DNA from 3 places in the Paenibacillus sp. P2(2022) genome. Region 3 is predicted to be linked to each of the others. Evidence: riboswitches for the same ligand, from Rfam matches in the RefSeq annotation. Region 3 holds a riboswitch; each other region holds the start of a gene.

Region 1 (4,806 bases), on a different contig from region 3:
CGCGTATACGGATGCTGTGGATGCCGGAATAATTCAAAAACATCAGCGCTTTCCACGGTTTCTCCGGCATACATGACCACCACACGGTCAGCTACTTCGGCCACAACGCCAAGATCGTGCGTAATCAGAATAATTCCGCTTCCAGTCTCCTGTTGAAGCTGTTTGAGCAAGTCAAGAATTTGCGATTGAATGGTTACATCGAGCGCAGTCGTCGGCTCATCTGCAATAATAAGTGAGGGTCGGCAAGCTATGGCAATCGCGATCATCACACGCTGGCGCATCCCTCCTGAAAGTTCATGTGGATACTGTTCATACACACGTACGGGGTTGGGTATATCCACGCTTTCCAGTAGCTCCAGTACACGTTCCCTTTTTTGCTTCGTAGATAGGGACGTATGATAATCGAGATTTTCCTCGATCTGCTTGCCAATGCTCATTAACGGGTTCAGTGCTGTCAGCGGGTCCTGAAAGATCATGCCAATGCCCGCTCCGCGGATTTTATTCATTTGCCCTGAGGAGAGACGGATCAGATCCGTGCCTTTAAAAAGAACCTTTCCTTCGACACGTGTCCGCTCCATGTCATGCAATTGTGGGATGGAAAGCGCCAGCGCGCTTTTGCCACAACCGGATTCTCCGACTACAGCCAGCACTTCATTGGGGTTGACCGTCAGATCCAGATGATCGACTGCCGGGTGGTATTGATCGTTGATACGAAAAGATACGGATAATCCTTTAATCTCCAACACAGGCTCGATATTCAATGCGCGCGTTTCCTCCATTCTCCATGGTCTTGTCCTGCTTATTCTCACCATGTTTGATGTTAAAACCTTCCACAAACATTACATACCGTTTTTGTCGGAATAATTTGAATACATCCTATCACCAGTATATGGATATATCAATTAAGATTATGCTATCAACATCATTTAAAAAATCAATGATCCAGCCGTAGCGCGACCTTCCTGGCACAAAATGTAATAAAATAACCAACCACAGGTTAATTTTCATCACAAAAAAGCCGTTTGATCCCCTACAGAGGACCAAACGGCTAACTAGCACCCAACCACTCACACTGAATTATTTTTTGCGTTTATTATGAAGCCGCTCCATAGGAGCCCGGCTTGAACGTTCTTGGATCGTACCATTTGTAGCCTGCTGCTGGAGCAGACCAAGGCTCCGGTTGCGGTTCTGTGGAAGCCGCAGGCTCTTCAAACGGCAGCAGCTTCGTCGGTTGATCCAGCGTTAAACCTGCCACATCGGATAATTTCGTGTAGTCCTGCTTCCACGCAAGCCATTGAACCGTTTGCACTAGGAAGGTGGCATCGTCTACTTCCTTAAAACCATCATATGTCTTTTTCGACTGTCCGTTTTCCTCACGTGCATATTTCGGAGTAGCATCTTCTACAGGGGAAGAATCACCGATAAATGCTGCCTTGCCTTGACCCACCTTGGAGATCGCAGCATAAGGACCTTCCGCACGGCCTCCGCCGTTATAGACTCCTTGGTCTACTGCATTGCCCCATTTTTTTGTACCTGTCGGGATATAGGCAATTCCTTTGGCTTTGGTAGGATCAATAATAGCCAGCGTAGATCCCGCATGCATGGCAATCGAGCGTACACCCTTGGTAATGCCGAAGGATTGATCTGCGGCTACGATGTCCGTAGCATTTACATCGCCAAGCGCATTATAACGGAAACGAACACCAAAGTTGGTCGCCAGCCAATCGGAGCTTGTTAATCCTTGCATCGCCGGCGATGCAGCTTCTTCTGCAGTCATGCCTTTGGCCGGATTAGTATAGGCTCCACGACGGTAGCCATTCATAACCTCGGAGGAATCCCAACGGTTTTTGTTACGGTCGGCATTATAATGGTCGGAGATGAAGAAGACACTTCCCCCGTTATTCACATATTGCAGCAGGGCAGCCTGCTCGGATGCCTTAAAGGCCACATTCGCTTCACCGATGATGAACACATCATATTGGCGCAGCTTATCATAGGTTATGGCCTGTTCTCCATAAGTAAAAGGAATAGGGCGGTTCAATTGATCCACAGTAAAGCCTACATTACGCAATCCATTGGCAAAGTCGGAGAAGGCGCCTTCAATGACCCAATCTGCTGCACCAGCCGTCTGTGCGTGCGTATTATCGAACAGCACCTTTTTGCCTTTTCCATCCGGCAGTGTAGTACTGGGTTGACCCGGGTTGCCAGGTTCAGGTTCGCCAGGTTCGCCAGGTTCACCTGGTTCCCCCGGCTCGCTTCCACTCACCAGTTCCACAGCGCTTGGACTTTTTACTCCACCAAAATTATTGTAGGCACCAAGCGTACCTGTCACGCGAATTTTGCTGCCGACCAGCTCAGGATGACCTGTTAACCCAAATTGCCCTCTGTACGCAGATGTCAGCTGCACATCCAATAGATTAGACGTGAAACGTTCATTGGCCTGGTCGGCAATCAGTACGTTAAAATCATTCGCAAACGGAGCAGAAAAATTAGCTGTTTTCGATCCGGTAGCATGTCCGACGATGTAGCCTTCCACCGTCACTGCACCTCCACTGCCTTGGCGCTGAAGTGCTTCGTCTACTGTCAATGCTCCCTCTGCCTTGACCTGACCGAATGGAACGAGGATCCCAATCAACAGCGATACGATCGCTGCTAGATGCAGCACCCCTTTCAAGCGTGAACCTGTGAACCGCAAGCCTTTTACCATACGTCAATATCCCTCCTATAATTCCATAAATGTACTTGTCCTCTATCAGATTAGCTGTCAATCTTCTAATTCCTTCCTGATTTCATCCATAAATATGTAAATTTTAATCTTTTTTATCGGAAACTCGCCTGTTTATGTAAAAATTGAAACCTGCGATTGACACCGAGCACGGCATACATTACGCTAAGAAAGATATGTAGAACGGTATACGCGAATGAAGATGACGGGAGAGTCTGTCCAGGAGCTTACACGCTGGCGGCACCGAAGGAGCAAGCCGCCAGCACCCGGCTGGCGGATAATCTCTCAGGTCCATGTATCGTCATCTGACGCAACTCTGGAGAGAGCGCAAGCCACCCAAGGGGTAAGGCGGTAAGGACACCGCACGAAACTCTCAGGTAACGAGGACAGAGATAAGGGAAACTTCCTTATCCTGTCCTTTTTTGCGCTCACATTGTACGTCAGCATTAGGAACCGTCATAGCTGCGCACAAACGCGGAAATACCATATACTATGGTACTAGAACATACAGGGGGCCACACCATGCGTTTCAAAGATGTATTTTCCATTATCGGTCCGGCCATGACCGGACCTTCCAGTTCACACACTGCAGGCGCGGTGCGGCTTGCACGCGTTGCCCGTCACTGGCTCGGGATGCAGCCGGACCGTGCCCGCATGACACTGTACGGCTCCTTCGCCGACACCTACAAAGGACACGGTACAGACCTAGCACTCATCGCAGGCCTGCTCAATTACGATACAGACGACCACCGAATTCCAGATGCCGAGCAATGGGCGGAGCAGGCTGGAATGGCCGTGGAGTTTGCCGTCAGCGGACTACCCGCGCCCCATCCAAATACCGTCCGTTTTGAACTGTGGAAGGGTGAGGATCAGCGCACACTGCTGGGTTCCTCCATCGGCGGCGGCAGCATCCATGTCCAGCAGCTCAACGAATTCCGAGTCAACCTGACCGGGGAGCTGGCTACGTTGGTGCTTCTTCACTCGGATAAGCCCGGCACATTAGGTGCGGTGACTTCAGCACTCGGCGCTGCCGACATTAACATTGCCTATATGCATGTGGATCGCAAAGGCCGAGATGGTGAAGCACTTACCGCCATCGAAACGGACAGTCCTCCTACGGCTGAACTGATCGCAAAACTACGATCCTTACCACATATGTACGAAATTAAAATGATTAATTTGAAAAAAGGAGCTGAATCTGATGCGATTTAGCCATCTGCATGAAATCAGCGCCATATGCGCGGAGGAATCCACCACGATTGGCCGCCTGATGATTCAAGAGCAGGTACAAGAGACGAATACAACGGAAGAAGAAATCTTCCGCCAAATGTCTGATTATTATGAAGTCATGAAGGAGGCCGTTCATCGTGGTCAGACACAAGACACCGTATCCCGCAGTGGATTAACAGGCGGTGACGGCAAGCGTCTGGCCGAGTATCTGCGGGCAGGGGAAACCTGCTCCGGCGACGCCTCCGCACTCGCCATGGCTTATGCGCTCTCCGTGTCGGAGGTTAATGCGTCCATGGGGCGTATTGTGGCTACGCCCACTGCTGGCTCTTGTGGAGTCATCCCCGGTGTGTTCATTAGTGCGCAGGAGCGGTTCGGCTGGGATGATGAGCATATGGTGCACGGCTTGTTCGCAGCCGGAGCCATTGGCTACGTCATCGCCAACAATTCCTTCATTTCCGGCGCGGAGGGAGGCTGTCAGGCTGAGATTGGCTCAGCCATCGGGATGGCCGCTGGAGCTATGGTCGAGCTACGCGGCGGCACACCTGAGCAGGCCGTTCACGCCGTAGGCCTAGCGCTCAAGAACACGCTCGGTCTGATTTGCGACCCCGTCGCCGGACTCGTCGAGATTCCGTGCATCGTGCGCAACGGGCTGGGAGCCGTGACCGCACTTGCCGCAGCGGATATGGCTTTGGCGGGTGTGCGCAGCGCCATTCCGTCTGACGAAGTCATTGACGTAATGCTTGAAGTCGGCAGCGCGATGCCGTCGAAGCACCGCGAGACCGCCAAAGGCGGCTTGGCCCAGACACCCACTGGCAAGCGTTTGACCGAATCACTGACACGCAACACATCAA
Region 2 (4,806 bases), on a different contig from region 3:
AGCCCCTCTTCCTTTTGCTTACCTGTCTTGAGCAATACTGCGGCAACAGCAAAGGATACGACTGCAGCAGCGATCACACCGCTCAGCATCGGCAAATATCCGCCTTTTGGTGTCATCAGGAAATAAGCAATGATACTGCCTGGTGAAGGAGCAGCAACCAGTCCGGCACCTGTCAACATAAAACAGAAGGTTCCTACAACGCCCCCTGCTATAGCAGCGAGAATTAGAATCGGCTTCATCAAAATGTAAGGGAAATAAATTTCATGAATCCCGCCGAAAAAATGAATGATAACTGCACCAGGAGCAGACGACTTCGCAGAGCCTTTACCGAACAGGCAATAGGCCAGCAAAATGCCGAGCCCCGGCCCAGGATTGGATTCAAGCATGAACAAAACGGATTTTCCTGTTCTTGCAGCTTCCTCTAGCGCAATCGGACTCAATACTCCGTGATTCAGTGCGTTGTTGAGAAATAATACTTTTCCGGGCTCAATAATGAGGTTGACAAGCGGCAAGAGCCCTGCATTTACGAGAAACTGTACCCCTGCCGACAATACTTGGCTGATGGTTTGAACGACCGGGCCAATCCCCACATGAGCGAGCAGTGCTAGAATGGCACCGATAATCCCGGCCGAGAAATTATTGACCAGCATTTCAAAACCTGATTTGACTTTGCCTTCAATGGCCTTATCGAACTTCTTCAAGATCCATGCAGCCAGCGGGCCAGCTACCATTGCGCCCAGGAACATCGGGATATCGGCCCCCACAATGACACCCATCGTCATAATGGCACCGATCACACCTCCACGCTGTCCGTGAATCATTGTGCCTCCTGTATAACCAATCAATAGCGGCAGCAAATAATTTTTCATCGGATCAACCAGTTGTGCAAAACCCTCGTTCGGAAACCACCCGGTCGGAATAAAAAGGGCCGTAATTAATCCCCAGGCGATAAAGGCCCCCATATTGGGCATAACCATACCGCTGAGAAAACGGCCAAAACGTTGTACGGCGACACGAGCGCCACCGCTTGAACTGGACTTTGTGTCCACTGTGCTCATATTCATATCCTCCTTGTGAGTAAATAGCATCACTACCTTTTCTTAAAATTCATACTAAATGACAGCGCTATCTTCATCAACGAAATGAAAACGTACTTTCGTCATGAACGTTGATGACAACATTTAAATTTAAAATAACGGACAACGTATTATACCTGCATAATTCTTCTTAATATGACCGATAACAATAGAAATTAGTCGAAAAAACAGTGCTGTAAATCTGCACCTTATATAGAGGAGCTCACCTCTAAATCTAATAAATTGACGTAATTACGTCTTCTAAAAGACAACAAAAAAATAGCCGCCATGTCAGATCATAGCGACTATTTTATACACAAAACGAGCGGACTAACGATGCTTTTATTCAATTCAATATCCATATAAAAATTTAGAATAAAGCGCTAATATTCCATCTTATATTGCTCATTATTGTTCATCCGAAATCAACTGCTCGTACTGATCCGCAGACAGCAGCTTGCTCAGAGCTTCCTCGACATCATTGCCCATCTCTACTTCAATCATCCAACCCTTTTCATAGGGAGATTCATTCACCAGCTCAGGTGTGCTTTCCAGAGCTTCATTTACTTTCAATACGGTTCCCGCCACCGGAGCAAAAAGGTCGGATACGGTCTTCACCGATTCAATTGTACCAATCTCTGCCCCCTGTTCAATCGTTGCTCCCGCCCCAGGTAATTCCACAAAAACAATATCACCCAGTTGATGCTGTGCAAAGTCTGTAATGCCGATCCGCAACGTCCCGTCTGCTGTGCGCTGAACCCACTCATGTTCGTCTGTATACCAAAGTTCCCGTTTCACTTCACTCATCCTGCTTTCGCCTCACTTCCACATGAATAAAATGCTTTTAATCACCTGTATTAGACAGGTTAAGATTATGACAACATGAACACTCATGTCAATAATACTAACAAAAATACTTCATGTTATCTCATATAGCATAGAATATTAAAAAATGATAACTTGTAACAAACGCTTACATATCCTTATTTATACATTAAATGTTTTTTGGATTGTTTTATATGACATTTTTATTGACATTTTGAATGAATTTGCGTATTAATGGGTTATAGCAAATGCTTTTGGAAATACCCCGACAACTGCAAACGCGGATGAACGCGGAGGGAGAGACTACCCAAAAGATTCGCATAGCTGTTGTCGTTTCTGAGACAGTGTGCACGCGAACTCGGATCAAGTTGTTACCTGCAAAACCGGGTAACCTACCGTTGATCCAAAAGGTAGCGCCGAAGGAGTAAACATGCATTGCAGGTGAATCTCTCAGGCAAAAGGACCTCTGCCGGACGCATCTCTGGAGAGCATTCGCGATTAGAGCGGATCACCCAAGGGGAAACCTGGTTCACACCGGGGTAACTTTCTGGTATCAAGGACAGAGCTGAAAGAAGAGTATGGACTGCCGTCTATACGTTTCTTTCAGCCTGTCTTTTTTGTTTAGCCGATTACACTGGATAGGAGTGAAAAAATGTCTAATTTGCGAAGAACACCATTATTTTCGTCTTACGGGACGCAGCCCGGGGTTCGTTGTATTGACTTTGGCGGGTGGGAGCTTCCCGTTCAGTTTAGCGGCATCCAAAAAGAGCATGAGGCCGTCCGGCAACGCGCGGGTTTATTCGATGTCTCGCACATGGGCGAGTTTTTGGTTGAGGGCAAAGAAGCCGAGGCTTTTTTGCAATGGGTAACCACGAATGATGTCAGCCAGTTGGAACCGGGCCAGGCACAATATTCACTCCTGTGTTACCCCGATGGAGGCGTAGTGGATGACTTGCTTGTATACTGCAAAGGACCAGAGCGCTACATGCTCGTTGTGAATGCCTCCAACATCGACAAAGATTGGGATTGGCTCATGCGCCACGTACCTGCATCGGTTCATCTGGAGAATGTGTCTGATGCGATCGCATTGCTGGCATTACAAGGACCGGAAGCAGCACATATTGCCGCAGCCGTGACAGATGCAGATATTACGAATCTGGCATCTTTCCGATTCCATGAGAACGTGCAATTGTTCGGAGCAAAAGCACTCGTCTCCCGAACCGGATATACCGGGGAAGACGGTTTTGAATTTTATATACCTGCTGAGGAAGCACCCGCCGTGTGGAATGGTTTGCTTCGTTGCGGTGAATCGTATGGGCTAATTCCCGCTGGGCTTGGTGCTCGCGATACACTGCGGTTTGAGGCACGGCTGCCGCTGTACGGACAGGAGTTATCTGCCACCATTTCACCGCTTGAGGCTGGTTTAGGTTTCTTCGTCAAGCTGAATAAAGGAGATTTTATCGGCAGAGAAGCACTGCAACACCAGAAAGAACAAGGAATTCCTCGCAAGTTGATCGGGCTGGAAATGATTGACCGCGGTATCCCGCGCGCTCATTATCCAGTCTTCGCGGAAGGCCAACACATTGGTGAGGTCACAACGGGGACTCAATCGCCCACCTTGAAGCGTAATTTGGGGCTAGCCCTGGTGGACAGTCGTTTTAGCACCCTATCTACACCGCTGGAGGTCGAAATTCGAGGTAAACGCCTGCGTGCGGAAGTGGTCGCAGCCCCTTTTTATAAACGGCCACGCTGATCCTAAATCCTCTTCATTTCAAAAAAATGATCATGTCAGATACGAAATTCTGGATTTTCCAACTACGATTATGTATTAGCTAATTTACTATCTAAATTTTGCTTTTCGAAAGGAGCCAGAACTTATGAAGCAGCATCGCTATCTCCCCATGACCGAACAAGATCAAACCGAAATGCTGCGTGTGGTGGGCGTATCATCCATTGATGATTTATTCAGTGACATTCCAGAGGCAATTCGATACCAAGGGGAACTCCCTCTTTCCTCTCGGCTCGACGAAAGAGCCCTAACTCGCCACATGGCCGAGCTGGCCGGGCACAATGCCAATACAGATACACATGCCAGCTTTCTTGGTGCAGGTATTTATGATCATCATATTCCGTCCGTCATTCAGCACATCACCTCACGTTCCGAATTTTACACAGCCTACACCCCCTATCAGCCGGAAGTAAGCCAGGGCGAGCTGCAAGCCATTTTTGAATTCCAGTCGTATATTTGCGAATTGACAGGCATGGCAGTAGCGAATGCCAGCATGTACGATGGAGCGACAGCTCTGGCGGAAGCGGGCTCACTGGCCGCCGCAGCCACGCGCCGTAAACAGCTTATCGTATCAAGGTCTGTCCATCCAGAGGCACGCCAGGTATTGGCAGCCTATGCGCGCGGATTGGACTTGGACATCGTGGAGATCGGCTGTTCGGACGGCGTAACGGATGTCGATGCGCTTGCCGCAGCCGTATCGGAACAGACGGCGGCTGTCTTGATCCAAAGCCCCAACTTTTTTGGAGCCGTGGAAAATCTGAAGCCGATGGCTGACCTCATCCATGCACACAAGGGGCTAATGGTCGTCAGTGCCAACCCGCTGGCACTTGGCTTGCTGGAGGCGCCCGGTAAGCAGGGCGCGGATATTGTTGTAGGAGACGCGCAGCCGCTTGGGATCTCGTCCTCCCTCGGCGGTCCGACCTGCGGTTACTTTGCCGTTTCTCAGGCACATATGCGTCGTATCCCTGGGCGTATCGTAGGCCAAACCACAGACCGCAACGGCAAACGCGGCTTCGTGCTGACCTTGCAAGCGCGGGAACAACATATCCGCCGCGAAAAGGCCACGTCTAACATTTGTTCCAACCAAGCGTTGCTTGCTTTATCTGCATCTGTGTA
Region 3 (4,806 bases):
TTCATATTGGCCTGCGATTTCCACAAAGCTGTCCAGAAATGCCAGCACAATTTCATTGATAGTTGAAGTGATGATACCAATCTGAAGCGTCTGACCCTTGGATAGAGAGATCGCATTCCGATTAGGAACATAATCTAATTCCTGCATGATTTTTAAAATTTTAGCTCTGGTTTCGTGACTTACATGGGGGGACTGATTTAACACTCTGGATACCGTAGCTTTGGAAAAGCCCGCCAGTTTTGCAATTTGATCAAGATTCGACATGATGCTTCTCCTCACCTGAGAAAAAAATACTTGACATGAAACGCGTTACAACAATTAGGATGCTTTATGAGGGCATTACGTCTATTTTAAAGCATCTGTCGATGCATTTCAAAGGAGAACGGTTACCGTTAGTTATGGATTCGCATTGCAGCACCTGACGGGTTACTGACTAAAGTGAAAACATTAAATTAAGGAAAGAGGTTTTCATACCATGACGAAGACGCTAAAAGGATTCCCGAAAAACTTCCTCTGGGGCGGGGCAACTGCAGCCAACCAATTGGAAGGTGCTTTTGACGTAGATGGAAAAGGTCTGTCCAGCGCAGACATGATAGCCTATGTACCTAAATCAGAACGTAAGAACGATCATGCTATAGAAATTTCGTCCGAACGACTGGAGGACATCTTGGCAGGGAAGGTAAACGCCCGTTTTCCAAAGCGTGAAGGTGTGGACTTTTACCACCACTACAAAGAAGATATTGCCTTGTTTGCAGAAATGGGCTTTAAAGTATTCCGGATGTCCATCCACTGGTCGCGGATTTTCCCGAATGGATATGATGCCGAGCCGAATGAAGCGGGATTGCAATTCTACGACAATGTATTCGATGAGCTGCGCAAGTATGGTATTGAGCCTTTGGTAACACTGTCGCATTATGAAACACCGCTAGGTTTGACACAGAAATATAATGGCTGGTTGGGACGCGAAGTCGTGGATCATTACGTAAAATATGCCGAAACGGTATTTACACGCTATAAGGATAAAGTAAAATACTGGCTGACCTTTAACGAAATTAATGTCATGACTATGAGCCCGTTTACAGGCGGCGGTGTGGTTATTGACCGTGTAGAAAACAAGCAACAAGCGATATATCAAGCATTGCACCATCAATTTGTAGCAAGTGCATTGGCGACCAAACGGGGACATGAGATCATTCCGGGCGCTCAGATCGGCTGTATGCTGGCCCGCATTGAAAGCTACCCACATACGTGTAACCCAGAAGATATCCTGAAAGCACAGCATGAAAATCAAATGAACCTGTTCTTTACGGATGTGCATGCTCGTGGGGAATATCCCAACTATATGAACCGCTATTTTGAAGAAAATAATATTGTGATCCAGACAGAATCCGGCGATGCCGAAATTTTGAAAAATAACACGGTCGATTTTATCTCATTTAGTTACTATATGACCTTGACCGTATCGGCAGGGCCAGAAGGCGAAAAGGCAGCAGGGAACCTGATAGGCGGTGTGAAAAATCCGTATCTGCAGTCTTCCGACTGGGGATGGCAGATCGATCCGATCGGCCTGCGTGTTACACTGAATACGTTTTATGATCGCTATCAAAAGCCACTGTTCATCGTGGAAAATGGCCTGGGTGCGTATGATAAGGTAGAAGAAGACGGCTCTGTGCATGACACGTATCGCATTGATTACTTGCGTCAGCATATTGCCCAAATGAAGGAAGCGATTGCTGACGGTGTTGATCTGATTGGTTACACCAGCTGGGGACCTATCGACCTTGTGAGCATGTCTACGTCCGAAATGTCCAAGCGCTACGGATTTATTTACGTTGATCTGGATGATGACGGTAACGGAACGCTTCAACGCTCCAAAAAGGACTCATTTAACTGGTATAAAAATGTGATAGCAACCAACGGTGAAGAACTGTAATTCCATATCGTTTTGGCGGGTACAGCAGAGAAAATCCTCAGGATGCAATCTGCTGTACCCGCTTTTTGTATAGACACTCTATTGATTCTTTCAGAGGGCTTCACAAATTTTTCACTTGTAATAAGCTGAAATTTTTCTGTATAATGAATAAAAATTTCATATGTCTGGTTGATGTTTGCGGGAGATGGAATGAAAGTTCCAACCGAAGGGGCAAAACTCTCAGGTGCTTAGGCTGATTTACAGCAACGAGCAGGGACCGTAAACGGACAGAACTCTGGAGAGACCCTTAATTGGGCGCCGAAGGTGCACCGCAGATCACATCTGCTTAAACTCTCAGGCAAAAGGACAGAGACGCGAATAACCTGTGACAGGGATAGCCCTAGGCTTTTTATAAGCTTTTAGAGGTGAAATCCTGCACAAGATGGTTGTATTTTTTCGTGCCTTTAACCTCTCCAGGAGTCGAATCAACAGATTTGACTCTTTTTTGTTTTCTACTATGCTGGAGGAGCGGGTTGAAATGAATTTGGTACATGTGTTAGAAACGATTAGCAGTTGGATATGGGGGGCGCCTCTCATCATCCTTGTTATGGGAACGGGGTTATGGCTGACCATACGTCTAAAAATGTTGCAGGTATTCCGCCTGCCCCTGGCGATCAAGCTCATCGGTAAGGCCCCGAATGAAGGTAGCGGGGATGTAAGTAGTTTTGCGGCTTTGAGTACGGCATTGGCGGCTACCGTCGGTACAGGAAGTATTGTCGGTGTAGCGACAGCCATTAAGCTGGGCGGGCCAGGTGCCCTGTTCTGGATGGTCGTTGCAGCCTTCTTTGGGATGGCGACGAAATATGCGGAAGGTGTACTTGCGGTAAAATACCGGGTGAAGGATCGGAATGGACAATTTTCCGGCGGCCCGATGTATTATATTGAAAAAGGCCTGGGACGCCGTTTTAAACCGTTGGCGATGCTGTTTGCTTTTTCAGGGATGCTGGTAGCGTTGTTCGGAATTGGAACATTCCCTCAGGTCAAGGCGATTGTATCTTCGACTGAAAACAGTTTTGGCGTTCCGCCGATTGTAACGGCGCTGACAATTGCTGTCCTTACAGGTCTTGTGACCATTGGAGGACTCAAAAGCATTGCCAAGGTATCGACGAAGGTCGTTCCTTTTAAAACAGGCCTGTATGTATTGATTTGTATCATTGTACTGATTCGATTTGCTGACCAACTTCCTGCCGCAATTGCGCTTGTGCTTCATTCGGCATTTTCAACTACATCGGCAACCGGCGGATTTGCAGGAGCTACGATTATGCTGGCCATGCGCAGTGGGGTAGCCAGAGGTATTTTTGCCAACGAAGCTGGATTGGGGAGCGCACCGATTGCAGCCGCAGCTGCCAAAACCAAATGGCCTGCGGAACAAGGGCTGATTTCCATGACGGGTGTGTTTATTGATACGATGGTTATTTGTGTGATGACCGGGTTGACGTTACTGGTGAGCGGGGTGTGGAGCGGGCCTACCGATGCAGGCTTGATGACTCAGCAAGCATTTTCCAGTGCATTTCCGCTGGGAGCAGAGCTGCTCACCATCATCCTGATTATGTTCGCATTCACCACCATGCTCGGCTGGAACTATTACGGGGAACGCTGTGTTGAATACTTGCTTGGGGTTAAGTGGATCAAGCCTTATCGTTATTTGTTCATTGTACTGGTTGGCGGGGGCGCGTTCATTAAACTGGATGCGATTTGGCTGCTGGCAGATATTTTTAACGCCATGATGGCTTTTCCAAACCTGATTGCTTTGCTCGGCTTGTCGGGAATTGTCGTTGCCGAAACCCGGACTTATATGAATTCTTTGTATCCTAATAAGAACAAGGGTATTCTTGCTGGTGCCAATGTAGGGGCGGCTATCCAAGTAGAAGAAAAGGGACAAACGGTAAATTCATAAATACTAAAAGGGAGTATCCTCAGCCATCACAGGCTTGAGGGTACTCCTTTTTTAATGTTATAACGATGCACGCAGTATAGCTAAAATATCTTCCTGTTTCAGCTTTTGATAATTACCGAAACCTCCGTGCTCCATTTCACGGGCCGCGATGTTTGCGATGTTTTCCAATTGCTCATCATGAATGTTGTAATCGGCCAGAGTAGAAGGTGCACCGAGACTTGTCCAAAACGCACTTAGACGGTCAATACCTTCCAAGGCAATTTCTCTGTCAGTTTTACCTACAGTGTCCAAGTCAAACATACTGAGCATCAGCCGCTTCATGCGTGCAGCATCCTGATCCACCGTATGTCTCATCCAGTTGGGAAACAGAATCGCCAGACCACCAGCATGAGGAATATCATATACAGCGGATAATGCATGTTCAATGGTATGCGAAGCCCAGTCCCCGAAGTAACCCATTTGCAGCGTACCGTTCAGGGCAATCGTCCCAGCATATAATATCGTTTCGCGATGCTCATAGTTGTGCAAATCCTCCAGCAGCTTAGGTGCCGTTTCGATCACGGTTTGCAACACGGAAAAGCACATGCGGTCTTGCAGCGGTGTATTTTTGACATTGTGAAAGTACTGTTCAAACACGTGGCTCATCATATCCACCATGCCATAAACCGTCTGATCACGTGGCACAGAAAAGGTGTTTTTCGGGTCCAAAATGGAGAACTTCGGATGCGTCACCGCGCTGCCCCACACGTATTTTTCGTTCGTTTCCCAGCTGGTGATAACTGAATCCGGATTCATTTCCGAACCAGTGGCGGCCAGTGTAAGGATGGTACCGAAGGGCAAAGCCTGGGTCGGCATATGTTTTTTGTTGATAATATCCCACACATCGCCGTCATATTCAGCTCCTGCTGCGATAGCTTTGGTGCAATCAATAACGCTT

Evidence for each region. Region 3 has a riboswitch for glycine ahead of MMB75_RS18350 (alanine/glycine:cation symporter family protein). Riboswitches for the same ligand answer to the same signal wherever they lie in the genome.
Region 1: it holds a riboswitch for glycine, as region 3 does, so the genes downstream of both, sdaAB (L-serine ammonia-lyase, iron-sulfur-dependent subunit beta) here and MMB75_RS18350 (alanine/glycine:cation symporter family protein) in region 3, are expected to answer to the same signal.
Region 2: it holds a riboswitch for glycine, as region 3 does, so the genes downstream of both, gcvT (glycine cleavage system aminomethyltransferase GcvT) here and MMB75_RS18350 (alanine/glycine:cation symporter family protein) in region 3, are expected to answer to the same signal.

What each region holds. Positions count from the first base shown of each region.
Region 1 covers NZ_JAKWFI010000012.1:15,119-19,924, reverse strand. Annotated here, with positions in the region: gene MMB75_RS23470 (ABC transporter ATP-binding protein) at 1-761, opposite strand, end outside; gene MMB75_RS23465 (DUF6359 domain-containing protein) at 1,094-2,707, opposite strand; glycine riboswitch at 2,922-3,036, shown strand; gene sdaAB (L-serine ammonia-lyase, iron-sulfur-dependent subunit beta) at 3,248-3,937, shown strand; gene sdaAA (L-serine ammonia-lyase, iron-sulfur-dependent, subunit alpha) at 3,927-4,806, shown strand, end outside.
Region 2 covers NZ_JAKWFI010000001.1:89,774-94,579, reverse strand. Annotated here, with positions in the region: gene MMB75_RS00440 (PTS mannitol transporter subunit IIBC) at 1-1,058, opposite strand, end outside; gene gcvH (glycine cleavage system protein GcvH) at 1,485-1,883, opposite strand; glycine riboswitch at 2,291-2,364, shown strand; glycine riboswitch at 2,378-2,474, shown strand; gene gcvT (glycine cleavage system aminomethyltransferase GcvT) at 2,554-3,654, shown strand; gene gcvPA (aminomethyl-transferring glycine dehydrogenase subunit GcvPA) at 3,779-4,806, shown strand, end outside.
Region 3 covers NZ_JAKWFI010000005.1:294,296-299,101, forward strand. Annotated here, with positions in the region: gene MMB75_RS18340 (LacI family DNA-binding transcriptional regulator) at 1-264, opposite strand, end outside; gene MMB75_RS18345 (glycoside hydrolase family 1 protein) at 476-1,933, shown strand; glycine riboswitch at 2,102-2,186, shown strand; glycine riboswitch at 2,198-2,292, shown strand; gene MMB75_RS18350 (alanine/glycine:cation symporter family protein) at 2,451-3,869, shown strand; gene MMB75_RS18355 (iron-containing alcohol dehydrogenase) at 3,927-4,806, opposite strand, start outside.